Regions from separate parts of the Paenibacillus sp. FSL R5-0744 genome, predicted to be linked through region 2. Evidence: predicted binding sites of a transcription regulator. Region 2 holds the regulator's gene; the other holds the start of a gene.
What was found. The regulator Rex, encoded in region 2, represses fermentation and respiration genes when NADH is low (regulators of the CRP and FNR family bind a similar motif). The targets are predictions, from matches to a motif close to TTGTGAAATATTTCACAA.

Region 1: nirB (nitrite reductase large subunit NirB) is a predicted target of Rex. The motif match lies at 4,809-4,826, and genes of this name have one in related genera.

What each region holds. Positions count from the first base shown of each region.
Region 1 covers NZ_CP150228.1:4,994,379-5,002,474, forward strand. Annotated here, with positions in the region: gene MKY19_RS22125 (Crp/Fnr family transcriptional regulator) at 84-809, shown strand; gene MKY19_RS22130 (formate/nitrite transporter family protein) at 1,082-1,873, opposite strand; gene MKY19_RS22135 (nitrite reductase (NAD(P)H) small subunit) at 1,926-2,246, opposite strand; gene nirB (nitrite reductase large subunit NirB) at 2,279-4,702, opposite strand; gene MKY19_RS22145 (hypothetical protein) at 4,921-5,631, opposite strand; gene MKY19_RS22150 (hypothetical protein) at 5,785-6,081, opposite strand; gene ric (iron-sulfur cluster repair di-iron protein) at 6,222-6,917, opposite strand; gene MKY19_RS22160 (hypothetical protein) at 7,171-7,902, opposite strand.
Region 2 covers NZ_CP150228.1:4,705,284-4,713,379, reverse strand. Annotated here, with positions in the region: gene dinG (ATP-dependent DNA helicase DinG) at 1-1,678, shown strand, start outside; gene MKY19_RS20800 (redox-sensing transcriptional repressor Rex) at 1,810-2,463, shown strand; gene MKY19_RS20795 (amidohydrolase) at 2,450-3,751, shown strand; gene MKY19_RS20790 (DUF5590 domain-containing protein) at 3,921-4,439, shown strand; gene MKY19_RS20785 (hypothetical protein) at 4,848-5,390, shown strand; gene MKY19_RS20780 (AAA family ATPase) at 5,383-6,885, shown strand; gene MKY19_RS20775 (3-hydroxyacyl-CoA dehydrogenase NAD-binding domain-containing protein) at 7,019-7,891, shown strand; gene MKY19_RS20770 (acetate kinase) at 7,888-8,096, shown strand, end outside.

The sequences.
Region 1 (8,096 bases), 290 kb from region 2:
TTTCTTAACCAAATCGAAGATTTTAGAGGTATAATTAATTTAAAATTTACTGAAAAACTGAGGGAATAAAGGGGATGTCGATTATGCTAAAAGAACATTACAATGTCATCGAAGCCCACGGAAATACAAACTGTTTCTCCGAACAGAATTTCAACAGACTTCTTGTTACTATGAAAGAACGCGTTGTTCCAGAGGGTTCACATCTTTTCTGGGAAGGCGACTACTCGGATAAATTGTTTTATATCAAACGTGGACGTGTGAAATTAACTAAATCAACGGATGAAGGTAAAGAACTTATTCTTTATATGTACCAAGCCGGCGATATGGTAGGTCAAGCAGACCCATTCTTCAGCACCAAGCACAGCTTTACTGCAGAAGTGATTGAAGAAAGTGAAGTTGGCGTTATCGAGCAAAAGGATTTAGAAATTCTCATTTGCCAACATTGTGATTTTGCCATCGACTTTATGAAATGGATGGGCATTCATCACCGTCTAACTCAAACGAAATTCCGTGATCTGATGATGTATGGCAAACCAGGCGCACTTTGCTCCACTCTCATTCGACTTGGTAATACTTATGGTGAGAAGAGCAGCGATGGTGAGAACATCCTCATCAACAAAAAAATTACGCATACAGATCTGTCCAACATGATCGGTGCCACTCGTGAGAGTGTAAACCGGATGCTGAGTGACTTGCGTAAAAAAGACGCGGTTGAGTACGAGAACGGTATGATTGTCATCAAGGATCTTGGCATGCTGCAGGAAATTTGCCACTGCGAAATGTGTCCAAACGAGATCTGCCGAATTTAATTCCATTATAATGTACCCTCTATTCTCCTCAATGAAACATACATGACCCAATTATTCTGCACATTATAAAATAGAGTGGTCAAAGGCGCCTAACATAGGCGTCTTTTTTTATCCCACAAGACAAGCAAAAACGCCTTCGGCGTCCCTAATGGACGGTAAGCGTTTATGCGAGAAATATAAGGATAATTTATAGCGTGAAACTTATACTTTCTTATATTTAGAAAAAGAGCTGAACCCGAAATTGGGTCAACCCTATAACTATAAATATACTCTTAACGCTTGGTCTGAGTACCACGCACGGGAGAGATCATCCAGTAGGCCATGCCAACGAATACGCCACCGCCAATTATATTCCCTAACGTAACGGGTATCATATTGTGTACCCATCCGGCAATTGTAACGGTGTCCGGGTGATTCGGGAGCAACACAGCAACACTCAGCAGCGTCATATTAGCCACACTGTGCTCATATCCACTCGCAATAAAGGCAAACAAACACCACCAGATTAGAACCAGCTTCGCAGTTTCACTTTTAGCGCGTGAGGCCATCCATAGCGCTAGACAGACCAGCCAGTTACATAGAATTCCACGGAAAAATAGCTCCGAAAACGGAAGGCTCATTTTCTTGGCTGCAGCCGCATAGATCAGATGCTCTGGGGGAGCCGCACTGAATAGTCCAGTTCCTCGAATCAAAAGTGCTAAAATCACTGCCCCTACCACATTCCCTACAAACACAAGCACCCAGTTCTTTACAGTATCCCAGATACTTGTTCTACCAGCTAGTGTACTAACCGTAAAGAACATATTATTTCCGGTAAACAGCTCTGAGCCTGCAAACACAACAAGAGTCAAGGCAATACCGAAGGATGCACCCATAATGAGGGGTTGGAAAGGCGATTTGGCAGCCGCTAGAGGCGCTCCCAGCGAAAAAATAAGGATAATCCCAATGCCTACATATGCTCCTGCCAAAAGGGCTGCTAGAAAATATCTTGGTAAACTTTCATTCATTTGGTCTCGCTTGCTGACTGCCGCCTCGACAATGTTTTCCACACTTTGAGTAAACATAGTACTCCACCCCACCGTTTTCTATTTCATCCTTTACTACAAGCTTCGGTGTCTACAAGCTCACTGTCACAATGTCTCCGACAAGAGAGACTGGATAAGTCATAACGATACCTTGATCCGGTGCCTGAACTTCACCCGTGCGAAGATCTATTTTCCAATCATACAGTGGATCGTAAAGAAAGTGACCCGAAACGATCCCTTCCGCAAGCGGCCCCCCTTTTGGATGAGGGCTCCGATTCTCAAGTGCAAAGATCGCTCCGTCAGAGGTACGAAATACAGCCAGCTCCACATTTCCAGCAATCACCACACGGCCAATCTGCAGCAGGAAATCCTGTACTGATCCTATTGGATACGTTTGTGTTGTCTTATTCATTGGTCTCTCCCCTTCTGTGTGGGTTATATCCGCTAGACTCTTGTTTCTTCAAAAAGCGCAGCACGAGTGCTGCTGTCATTGAGCATTTTTTTCCAAGGATCCGTAACCTGAGTCAGAGCAAAGTCAATCCGTGCGGCCAGCTCTTTGCGGTTATCTTCATTATTCAAAATAACCATTTGAATCTGCTCAAGTCCCATACGCTCAACCCACTCGGAAGTTCTCTCCAAATAATTGCCGGTCTCACGGTAATATTGCATCACAGCGGAGCACACTTCGATCAACTCTTCATCGGTCTTAATTTTGCAGAAGGAGTCTGCGATCCGTGGCTTAATCCCACCGTTACCACCGATAAACACTTCCCAACCACCATCATTTCCAACGATCCCAATATCCTTCGTGCAGGATTCCGCACAGTTACGTGGACAGCCGTTGACAGCTATTTTAAACTTGGCAGGAAAATCAAGACGTTCATACTTACGTTCTATGAGCGCGCCCATTCCCAGTGAATCTTGTGTGCCAAAGCGGCAGAACTGGGAGCCCACACAAGTCTTAACCGTACGCAGGGATTTGGCATAACCGTAGCCTGAAGGCATATCCAGCTCTTCCCATACCTTAGGCAAATCTTCCTTCTTCACACCGATTAGATCCAGGCGTTGCCCTCCAGTTACCTTCACAACTTTCACGTCATATTTAAGGGAGACGTCGGCGATTTTCTTCAAATCCTCCGGCGTAGTTACCCCACCATACATGCGTGGTATCACGGTGTAGGTTCCATCTTTTTGAATATTGGCACCCATTCTTTCATTTACAAATCGGGATTCTTTCTCATCTTGATGGGTATCAGGGTTCATCATCCCTAGATAATAGTTAATCGCCGGACGACACTTGGAGCAGCCTTCCTCTTGTTTCCAACCGAGTACATTCATGACCTCTTTTGTTGTTTTAAGACCTTTAGCTGTAATTTCAGCAACAATTTCATCACGGCTAAGCGTTGTGCACCCACAAATACCTTGCTTAGCAGCTTGCTGGAAACTGTCACCTAAGACAAATTGCAGGATTTGTTCTACTACGGGTTTACAACCACCACAAGAGCGAGTAGCGCCAGTGCATGCTTTGATCTCATCCACATTAGTAAAACCATGTTCAGTAACAGCATCTACGATCGCTTTTTTAGTTACACCATTACAGCCGCAGACAATTTCTTCGTCCGCCATTGCTTCTACGGATGTGCTCTTCTTAGCTCCGCCACCGCAGCAGCCCGTTCCCATAATCTCCGTATAAATCTCATCGGTCATTACCGCGCCTTGTTTTACTAGCTTTTGCAGATTCGCGGACTCCGTTACATCACCGAACAAAACCGCACCGACAATCACATTATTTTTGAGCAAAATTTTCTTATAAGTTCTCTTCCATTCATCTTTGCTTGAAATCACAGTGTGTTCAGGAGAATCCAAAAACTCACCTGCAGAAAATACATCCACCCCAGATATTTTAAGCTTCGTGGAAACAATCGAACCTTCATAAGGCTTGGTATCGCTACCACATAAATGTTTAGCTAGAACCATGCCTTGTTCAAATAGTGGAGCCACCAGTCCGTAACACATACCACGATGCTCAGCACATTCGCCGATGGAATATACATTCTGCATGGAAGTTTGCAAATAATCATCCACCACGATCCCACGATTTACGGAGATTCCGCTATCTTTTGCCAATGTCACGTTCGGTTTGATTCCAACAGCCATTACCACAAAATCTGCAGCAAGCGTACTGCCATCACTAAAACGCAATCCACTTACTCTCTGTTCCCCGCTCAATTCTATCGTTTGTTTGCCCATAGCAAATTTCACGCCTTGACGCTCAAGCTCAGCTTGCAGCATCGAGGAGGCATTCCGATCAAGCTGACGCTCCATCAGATCTTCCATCAAATGAACTACGGTAACATCCATACCAAGGTTCACAAGACCTTTTGCCGCTTCCAACCCAAGTAAACCTCCGCCGATGACAGCCGCTTTGCTGTATTGTTTGGCCGCTGCCAGCATCGCATCACAGTCTGAAATATCCCGGAATCCTACAACGCCCTCTTTATCACTGCCAGGTACAGGTAAAATAAACGAATTCGAGCCTGTCGCAATAATTACTTTGTCGTAGGGGACTATCATCCCATTATCCGTAACAACTTGCTTCGAGCCTTCATCAATTCGTGTCACCGTTGTTCCCGTGTGTAGAGTTATATTATTGTCTTCATACCAATTCCAGTCGTTTAGGATGATATCATTAAGGGTCTTACTTCCTTCAAGAACATAAGACAACATGATCCGATTATAGTTGGGATGAGGTTCACTTCCAAAAACCGTGATGTCATAAGCTCCACCCAGCTTCAATATCTGCTCAATCGTACCTATGCCTGCCATACCGTTGCCGACTAATACTAGTTTTTCTCTTATCGTTGTCATGGTTAGGTGCCTCCTCAAGCTTATGAATACCTGATCAATTTCTCTTCTACATATTGGAATTATACGGTTCAAATTCAAGTCGTCATTGTGATTGCAGTCACTTTAATTGTGAATATTTTCACACTTTAGTCTACTGATAATTGTTAGATAAATTTTCCACATAAAAAGCCAGATTAACGATTCTGAACAACCGTTGATCTGGCTTAATTTACGATTTTTTAGCGTAAAGTCAATAAAATCTCCAATTCATCATGAGCCCTGAGCTTCATATCCATTCCATCATCAAGTAGTTGTTTTCCGTTCACCTTCAGCTTCCATTCTTCATTACTAAGAGGAGTATAATCGTCGACGGAAAGCACCTTTTTATTGTCATCGGCCAACTGTACGCTACTACAGCTTTTGAGCAAATCTCTTACAGTTAAATCCTCTTCAAATAACATAATATACGTATGATGCAAGTCTACTTCAACACTTCCACCGTTCAAGGTCAGCCTTACAGTTTGAAGTGGTGCTTGATGGTCCTTCGACTTCGCGGTGAAGACTAGCTGTGAATCATACCCTACAGTATTATTCCAATCCGCATTCCCAATGATTTGACCGCCCATCTGAAGCTCCCAAACCATTCCCGCCTCTAGCGAAAAATCCTTTACCGAAACAATGCTTGAGTTATCCTCAGCAAATGTGGCAACATTACTACCTTTCAGTAGCTCCATGATCGATATTCCATTTCTATAACTCCCACTAAGTAACCTATCTGATGGTTTAGTAAGCAGTTCATTATCTCCAACCCTTATCGATATTGTCGGTCCCTCTGATCCTGCCACACCATTATTAGCATTACTATTGCCGTCATTGTTAGTAGAGCATCCACCTATTATGAATACAATGACTAATCCTAGCATCAATTTCCACAAAGATCGCATGGGCATCCTGGCACCGCCTTGTCCCGCCTAATGACCATATAGCGTCTCAGGCTTGTAAAGTTATGTATACTGTCTTTTTAAGGATAACTTAAACAAGCCATGTTCTCAAATAAGTAATAACAAGCTTACTTCTAAAATTGACAAAAACTTTTTAAAAAGCTAACCTCTATCCCCCTCTTTCTGCTCATTCGGCGCTATCTCGCATATTCTAGGGGATTTATCCCCCTCTTTCTGTCCATTTGGCGTCATCTCGCATATTCTGGGGGATTTATCCCCCTCTTTCTGCTCATCTGGCTTCATTTCGCATATTCTGGGGGATTTATCCCCTTCTTTCTGCTCATTCGGCGTCATTTCGCATATTCTGGGGGATTTATCCCCCTCTTTCTGCTCGTTCAGCCCTATCTCGTAGTCTGCTTTTAAGCAATCCTTCCGCCTGCCTGCCTGCCTGCCATCCATCTATCCATCAATCGATCTTACCCATATTTTTTACGATCATTTCTTCTATCTTTTTCAACGGAGTTATCCCCATTTCTTTACATTCTATAATTCCCTATAAAAAAAGCCCCCTAAGGGACTCTTTAGCACACTATTCATCTTCACTGAAACCTAGGGAACAATATATTATTCTCCAAATGTACGTGTTCAAAAGTCATACTCTCCAGCTCTTCCAGCCGGGCATATGTCAATCGATAGGTCGTGCAAGCATGCGCCGGTGGAGTGAAATCATCTGTAATACTACGTATTTTTCTCAAAATATCGCCCGCACCATCATGTTCACTCTCCAGCTCAGACAATGACTCACGAAGCGACGTCAGGCCTTCTTCACTAGGATTAGCAGCGTATGTCAACAGCTTAGGAAATTCATCTTCTTCTTCTTTAGCCGTATGCTCAAGTAAATCTTCCTTAAGTGTGTTGAACAAGTTATATAACTCCACCAAATGGGGAGAATCTCCGCCATGCACTCGATATACCTTAGTTACATTTTGGCTAATGAGGGGTAGCTCTTCACGAAGATAACGGTGGTGTTTGTTAATAATATGGTCAATTAACTCTTCTGAAGGTGCAGTATTCCAAGCGATTTCCTCTTGGGGTACTGGATACTCTTCGAACAGCTTGTTTAGATCGCCGATGATTATCTCGTGATCCAGACCACGCTCAGCAGCTGCTTCAGCAAGAGGTTTAGCTCCACCGCAACAAAAATCAATCCGGTTTGCTTTGAAATAATCTGCCGCTTTAGGGAACTGCAATACAATATCCCTCACTAGTGCATCTGGGGTAAACCCAGCCTGTATCGGTTGTGCTTGCTTCGAATCCGAAATACTATCATTAAGTTGTTTAGTTTCCATTATAGCTCCTCCTTGGGTTATGAGATTAGGTTCTGAATAAATCTTATCCACTTGTTCACCTTAACCCTGAAAGGAACTTTGACTTGTGATTGTACGCACGGAAATTGTATCTTATTTTTGAACGAAATTGGAGATTGTTGTACATGCAACGTAAACGCAAAAAGCACCTTTGCCTACAAAGGTGCTTTTTCAACTCATTTTATTGCACATAAGCCTGCATATACGTCCGCTGTCCCTTTGAATCCTTCAAATAAGGTCCCAATCCGGCAAAACGGGAGTGATCCATATAAACACCGGTCATCCATCTGCCTTCCGTCAAGCCACCATTCCATTTAAGGACAAGATCAGGTGCGGAAATCCATTCCTGAAAGACTCGTATATCCTGATCTTTGTATTCTTTACATGGCTTAGACCGCTCAATAAGGTGGAACTCATTAAGATAAGTTGGAACGAAATAAGAGGATATCGTATGCAAATCATCATCGTCAAAAAAAGGCTCGTCGCCTAAAAAGGGTTTGAATAATACGGTATTCTCGTACATGGACCAAATTAAAGCTTGAAGCACCATACTCTGGCGAATGCCGTTATGAAACTTATATTGTCGTCCATGATTCGCCGCATTTACATCCTGTGGAGGTTCCGTGGACTCCAGACAGTGCCGTTCACAACCAATACACTTCCAGCCGGTCGGACTTTGAATCCATTTTTGAAAAATAGTCCCACTATCATTGTTTCCTTTGTAGAGTGAAGAGATAATGCTGTAAGGCACGCCAATCCACGCATCCCATAAGGAATCAGGAAGATGGCTATGCAGCATGAACAACGTCTTGTCATAGATGAGCTGTACTTTGATAGAAGCATTCTCTAGCTCAGCAACATCCTTTTTTCCATACGTTATTTCCCGGGAAAACAGGGTCGTCTTCGTCTTCATCTCCCTCGCCTCCTAATAGTTTTGCTATGCCTGTACTCCAGCTGAGTAGATTTGAGCAAAAACCAATACGCGAGCGTTTCCATTCAAGGATCATACAATGTTTTTCTATTATATTACAATTATTTTTAAACTGTGCAAGTTTTTTTCAAGCATAAAGGATTGGAACAAAACTGTCACTGTCTAATATTTAGAAA
Region 2 (8,096 bases):
GCTCAATCTAAGTGGACGTGGCGGAGATTTTTGGGAGACGGTAGCAAGCGATACCGATTCTTGTCTGGGTCGCTCGTGTCCTTGGTTCCGTAAGTGTTATTATCATCGGGCTAAGCATGAAGCTGGTATTGCAGACGTGGTCATTACGAACCACTCTAAGCTTTTCGCAGATGTTAAGGCTGGGCATCAACTACTTCCGGCTTATGAACATCTTGTAATAGATGAGGCCCATCATCTGGAGGACGTGGCTGGCAAGCATTTAGGCATGCATATGAAGCATTTCACGGTGGCACATACACTATCGCGTCTTTATAAGGATAGTCGAAATGGCCAACTTCCTACACTTCGCCAAATGCTTCAGTCATCAGGCAGTGAGGAAGCTTCTGAATGGAGCGGAGTGATCGATAGAATCTATCCGGATCTTCTTACCGTAAAAGAAACCTGGGATCTGCTTAGTGATAAACTATTCAGCCTCTTGCCGGAACGCAGCGATGCAGCGGCGGGAGAAGCTGGCCAGTTAGTCATGCGGCTACTTCCTACCCGTAAACCGAAAGATTGGGATGAATTGGTTGCTTTAGAGAATACTATGAATCTGACATTAAGCGAAATTATCCGTAAAGGTGATAAAATGCTTAATGAGATGCGAGATCAAGAAGGTCAATCTTCCTCAGATAGCCTAGTTACCGATATTAGCGGCTTATTTAAGGATTTAGCTTCTATACGTGAGCAAGTACGGTTTTTTATGGGATTAAATGATGAGAATGTAGTATATTGGCTGGAGGCGAATGGAAATTATCGCAGTAAATCGCTACAGCTGTATGCCGTTCCTGTTGATGTTAGTACTCAGCTTAAGGAGCTGTTTTTCGACAAGAAGAAAAGTATCGTACTAACTTCGGCGACACTCTCTGTGGATAAATCTTTCCAGTTTATGATTGATAATCTCGGACTTAATGAAGCTGCGGAAGAGGGGCGTCTGATGACATCACTCCTGCCTTCTCCCTTTAAGTATCGGGAGCAGGCGCTGTTAGTTATTCCGCGGGATTTCCCAAGTGTGAAGGGGAGTGTAGGCGATGCCCGATTTGTCGATACACTCGTACAGTCACTAGCAGAAGCAGCTATTACAACACGTGGGCGGATGCTTGTCCTGTTTACTTCTTACAAGATGCTACGCCAGGTTTACGATCCTCTGAAAGAGGCTCTAGCCTCACAAGAGATCACGGTATTAGGTCAAGGCGTGGAGGGGGGCAGCCGTAGCAAGCTGATCCGCCGTTTTCAGGACAGTGCAGCTTCTGTACTGTTAGGAACAAGCAGCTTTTGGGAGGGTGTAGATATTCCAGGTGAAGCATTAACATGCTTGGCCATCGTGAGACTCCCATTTCAACCGCCAAACCACCCCCTAGCGGAAGCGAAGTCTGAGTTATTACAAGCCCAGAAAAAGAATCCGTTCATGAAGTTGTCTGTTCCTCAGGCGGTTATTCGCTTCAAGCAAGGATTTGGGAGGCTGGTACGGACAGCGCAAGATCGGGGTATTGTTATTGTGTATGACACAAGGGTGATCGAATCTCACTATGGGAAGTATTTCCTCTATTCGTTGCCTGGCCCGAAAATGGAGCATATGCTTACGGATCAAATGGTTCCTCGTATAGCGGAGTGGTTGGAAGACGGAGGCGTTTCTTGAAAAGAACGTCATCGATCTTATTAATCACTCTACAAGGAAGGGCGGTATAAGAATACCGCTCTTCCTTGAGACGAGGTGCAGATATTTCGATAGGATTTGAACAGAATATCACTTAAATTAGGAGGTAAATTATGAAATCGGATAAAATATCAGAAGCCGTTGTTCGCAGACTTCCTGTGTACTTGCGTTTCTTGAATGATCTCCAGAAACGTGAAATATTAACCGTTTCCTCACAAGAACTAGGACAAAAACTTGATTTGAATCCTGCTCAAATTCGTAAAGATTTAGCTTATTTTGGAGACTTTGGTAGAAAAGGTATCGGGTATGACGTAACTTATCTTATTGAAAAAATCCGTCATATTCTGAAGCTGGATCAACAATTGAATGTGGCTTTAGTAGGTGCTGGTAACCTTGGACATGCATTATCTAATTACAATGCTTATCTGAAAGATACTATGAAGATTACCGCTATATTTGACTCCTATGCACCTAAGGTAGGGCGGAAAATCAACTCTCTTACCGTTCAACCGATGGAGGAGCTTGGTCAGACGGTTCGTGAGCAAGGTATTCGAATTGGGATCATTACTGTGCCTGATTCAGAAGCGCAGAATGTAGCAGATATTCTCATTGAGTCTGGCATTGAGGCGATTTTGAATTTTGCACCAGTGATTCTAAAAACACCATCGAATATCCGTGTTCATGCTGCCGATTTTACAACGGATTTGCAAAGCCTTGCTTATTATTTGAAAGACGGAAAGGAAGAAAGCGGAAATGAAGAGCAGTAAAACGATTATTAAGGGCGGGCGTTTTCTTATTCCGGGAACGGATGAGCCGGTTCTGAGCGGATATATGACTATTGAAGATGATTTGATCACTTACATAGGAAAAGAAGAACCTTTAATGGAAGATGATGTGCAAGTTGTTGATGGCAGTCGTCTGCTGTTTATGCCAGGTCTGGTAAACACACATGGCCATGCCGCAATGTCATTGCTTCGTGGTTATGGAGATGATTTAGCACTTCAGGTGTGGCTTCAAGAGAAGATGTGGCCGATGGAAGCGAAATTCACTGGAGAAGATGTATACTGGGGAACCTCCTTGTCGGTACTGGAAATGCTAAAAGGTGGTACTACAACCTTCTTGGATATGTATGATCATATGGATCGAGTAGCAGAGGTAGTCGAATTATCAGGCATCCGTTCCGTACTGATGAGAGGCGTAATCGGATTATGCCCAGAGGAAGTACAAAATCACAAGCTTGCGGAAGCGATTTCTTTTGCACGAAATTGGCATGGTAAGGCTGATGGTAGAATTACGACGATGATCTCGCCACACGCCCCATATACTTGCCCACCGGACTTCTTTGTTAAGTTTGTACAAGCGGCACATGATTTGGATTTACCGATGCATACCCATATGTCCGAGACCAAACGCGAAGTGGAGCAGAATGTGGTGGATTACGGACTTCGGCCTGTAGCGCATTTAGAGAAGCTTGGAATGTTCACACGTCCGTCTATTGTTGCACATGGCGTTCATTTGAATGATGAAGAGATCGAGATACTGGCTCGTCATGATGTAGGCGTGTCTCATAACCCAGGAAGTAATCTGAAACTGGCTAGTGGAGTGGCTCGGGTTACGGATCTTCTAAAGGCTGGTGTGAAGGTGTCACTGGGTACAGATGGTGCGGCAAGCAATAATAACCTGGATATGTTTGAAGAGATGCGTCTTGCAGCCCTCATCCATAAAGGTGTAAGTGGTGATCCGACGGCTGTCCCAGCTCCGGAAGCGCTGCGTATAGCTACAGAGTATGGCGCAAAGTCTATCTTTTTAAATGATGTGGGTAGACTCGCTGTTGGCATGAAAGCGGACTTTATCGCGATTGATATAGACCAGCCGCATTTGCTACCACACACAGATCTGTTGTCTCATGCTGTATACTCTGCCAGCGCCAAGGACGTTGAGCATGTATGGGTGAATGGTAAACAGGTTGTAAAACATGGAGAATGTGTAACGCTAGATGAGGAAGCAATCCGTCGTAAGGCGCAAGAATTATTTGATGGACTGCTTAAACGATAGTCTAAGATCATAACGAATAACTGAAAGGCTGTGACTTTCTGCGATTGCAAAGTTACAGCCTTTTGTGTTTCTGATCATTAGATCATTGAATTGGATATGAAACTTTGGATAAACACACAGGTGTGTTATATAATCAAAAAAGATATATTACTAGAAAGGGAGCTGTACCTTGAAGAAAAGGAAAAAATGGATCCTCCTGGGGTCAGTTCTGATTCTGCTCCTTCTGTTCGGACTTATCCAGTTCTATGCTTATATTATGAAAGATCAATGGAACGAGCGAGATATCGCTAAGGATGTCGCTAAAACCAGTGCTGGTCTGACAGAGGTAACCAAAGCGCAGAAATCCGTGTGGGATGATAATGCGGTGTACTGGGTCTTAACAGGGAAGAATGAAGCCGGGACCGAGTTGATGGTTTGGGTACGTTTTACTGTAGACGGGAAGTTTGCTGAAGGAACCGACGCAGTATATGCTGAAGAACTAAGTAAAGGGACCTCTGAAGCGAAAATGCGTAGCCTTATAAAAGCCGATCTTCCGGACATCAGCATTGAGCGGTTGTTGCCAGGAGTATATAACGGGGAGTATGCTTGGCAGCTTTTTTATAAACAAAGCGGTCGATATTATTATCAATTTTATCGGTTCTCAGATGGGGCTCGAATGGGTGAAGGTTACAGTTTACCTAGCCGCTAAATTAAACAAAAGCATTATAGGAGAAACAAGCGGACCATTTATGGTTCGCTTGTTTTTTAAAATGACATATTATTTGATATACTATAAGTACACGAATTGTGATATACTATAAGAGTAGTTTTTATGTATTGGTATTTAAAGATTCATACGAAAAAAGGTCTGTTAGTTAAGAGTAACAGCCCTTTTTTTGTCGAATTAAATCAATAAATTTAATAAAATGGAAAGAATTAAAAAATAAAATTTTAAATATCTTCACACTTTTTTTCAATATAGTATATACACCTGTGATATACTACTGTTTGTAATTAGAACAGTGTTAGTAGAACGTCAGGCTCTGATGAGCTCTTAGCAGCTATGACTTTGGATCATTCTGTTTACATTTTTTCATCTTTGAGAGGAGGACGTTTCTTGAAATTACGTCTTGTACCTGTACTGATAACGTCTCTACTGTCGGCTATGCTATTATTCGGAGGATTCTTTTTATATCGTCAGTTTGCTTTACAGGAACCGCTCCAAAAGATTGTAACCGGATTTGAGGGAGTAAATACTTCACATATTAGTATTAACCGCGATGAGGTCACTTTGAAACTTGATTTGCAGCCGGGCACGAATTTACGTGATCTAGTATCGTATGTATCCAAAGAAGGAAAATCAGTGATTGAAGGACGTAAACTTAAACTCGATGTGGAGCAAAATTCAAGTGAACTATTGGATGATTACTGGGATAAAGCGATGTTCTCTGTAGCTGAAGCCATGGAGAGCCGTAAATATACGATTATACCTACAGAACTTGATAGATTGAAACAGCAAAATACGGAATTTAAAGATGTGATAGCATCTACTGATATCGACGACAACAATGTGTACGTAAGCTTGAGTAATGGAAAAGAAAGCAAATTTATTATTTTGCCGCGAAAACCTGCGACCTTGGGGGTATGGAATAATGCCTAAGTACCTTAAAGAAATTTTACTCGGATTTATTCCTGTGCTGTTTATTTTCATGGCTTTTTTAGGTATTAATATATTCCCGATTGTTATAGCAGCTGGAATGCTTACTGCATTACTTATAATTGCTCATTTGCGTGGCGGGCTTACGGTGAACGCTGGTGCGGGGAAGAAACGCCAGAAGGAAGGGCCTTCAAAGCTCACTTTTGAAGAAATTGGTGGGCAAGACAATGCGAAGCAAGAGCTTCGTGAGGCACTCGATTTTTTGATCCGGCACGAGGAGATTAGTAAATTTGGGATTCGTCCTTTGAAAGGGATTCTGCTCACTGGCCCTCCAGGAACAGGTAAGACCCTTATGGCCAGAGCAGCAGCGCATTATACAAACTCCGTATTCGTAGCTGCATCAGGTAGTGAATTTGTAGAAATGTATGTTGGTGTCGGGGCTGGTCGGATCCGCGATTTGTTCAAGGATGCTCGTAACCGTGCTGTTAAGGAGAACAAACAAAGTGCCATTATTTTTATTGATGAAATTGACGTTATTGGCGGTAAGCGCGAAGGCGGTCAGCAACGTGAATATGATCAGACCTTAAATCAGCTATTGACCGAGATGGATGGTATTTATAATAACGAAACTCCGCGTATTTTGCTGGTAGCTGCAACAAACCGGAAAGAAATGCTTGATTCAGCATTGTTACGTCCTGGACGCTTCGACCGTCATATTCAAGTGGACATGCCTGACAAAAAGGGCCGCAAATCGATTCTCGAATTGCATGCGAAGAATAAGCCTCTTCATACAGAGGTGAGTCTCGACAAAATCGCTGAAGAAGCCTATGGCTTTTCCGGTGCTCAGCTTGAAAGTGTCATGAATGAGGCTGCGATTTATATGATGCGTGAGGACTTGACGAAAGTTGAGCAGCGGCATCTGTCGATGGCGATTGACAAGGTAATGATGGGTGAAAAAACGGATAGAGAAACAAATAATGAAGAGAAAAAGAGAGTCGCCATTCATGAATTGGGACATGCCATCATGGCAGAGCTCCTTCGTCCCGGAAGCGTTAGTCAGGTTACGCTGACTCCGCGTGGGCAAGCCCTTGGTTATGTGCGACATAATCCTCAGCAAGAGCAGTATTTGTACACCAAAGATTATCTCGAAGATCAGATTATGATTGCACTTGGTGGAGCAGCTGCTGAAGAAATGTATTATGGTGGACGAAGCACAGGTTCACGGGGTGATTTCGATCAGGCGCTGAATATTGTGGAAACGATGATGAAGTCAGGTTTAACTTCGCTGGGTATCGCTAAGCTGGAAATGGTTACCACTGAAGAGCTTATGAAGGAAAATAGTAAGATATTGGATGGGCTGATGACGCGCACTCGTGAGCACCTTGAAAAGCAACGAAATGTATTTGATTACTCTCTTGACATTTTAATGAAGGAAGAAGTACTCTCTGGAGAGCAATTTCGATGTCAATTTCGTGACAGCGTCCTTTTACCAGCATAAATATTTATGCTGGTTATTTTTTTTTACTTTTCAGGCATGCTAAGATATCATTATATGTCGGGCTTTATAAATTTTTGCGACAGACAAGGTACAATACAAAAGTATAGATACCTGAAAGGATGGAGACTTTTTTATGAATTTCAAAAAAATAGGTGTCATCGGCGGTGGCACAATGGGACAAGGTATTGCTGAAATGTTAGCAGCCAAAGGCCTGGATGTATTACTAGTGGAGAAAACCGCGGAGAAACTGGACTACTCTTACGAAATGATCGAGACAAGTCTAGATAAGCAACTGGAGAAATGGGCGATCACTCAAGCTGAGAAGAAGCTGATTCTTAGCCGTATTCAAAAAGTGACACATTTCGCGGAGCTCAGCTCTTGTGACATGGTTATCGAAACCATTGTTGAGGATTTGGAAGAAAAGAAAAAGATTTTGAATCAATTGGATCAAGTATGCCCGAACCACATTATTCTTGCCAGCAATACATCAACACTTAGCTTGACTGAACTTGCAAGTTCTACGATGTATCCGGAACGCGTGATCGGAATGCATTTCATATATCCTGTAGCTAAAGTGGATCTTGTAGAAATCGTACGTGGTCTGAAAACTTCAGATGCTACTTTTGAAGATACAAAATCCTTTGTTGATGAGATTGTTGAGAAAAAAGGTGTAATGATTTATGAATCCCCAGGATTTGTAACATCACGCCTCATTTGCTTGTTTATCAATGAAGCTATGCATGTGCTGCAAGAAGGCGTTGCCTCCGCACAGGATATTGACGATGCTATGCGTATTGGTTATCAATTCCAATATGGACCGCTTGAAATGGCTGACAGATTTGGCCTGGATTCGGTACTTGCGGCACTCGAAAATATGTTCCGTGAATACGGAGAACTGAAATACCGTCCTTCTACAATTCTTAAGAAGATGGTACGTGCAGGACAACTGGGTATGAAATCAGGAGAAGGCTTCTTCAAGTACGACAAGGATGGTGACCGTGTATGAATATTTTAGTTATTAACTCAGGTAGTTCTTCTTTGAAATATCAGCTGTATAACATGACCGATGAATCGGTTTTGGCTAAGGGTTTGGTTGAACGTATTGGGATGGATTCCTCCATTCTGAATCATAAACCTACTGGCAAAGCGGAAGTGACAGAAGTAAGCGAAATTCTGGAACATAATACTGCGATCCGCAAAGTCCTTGCTTG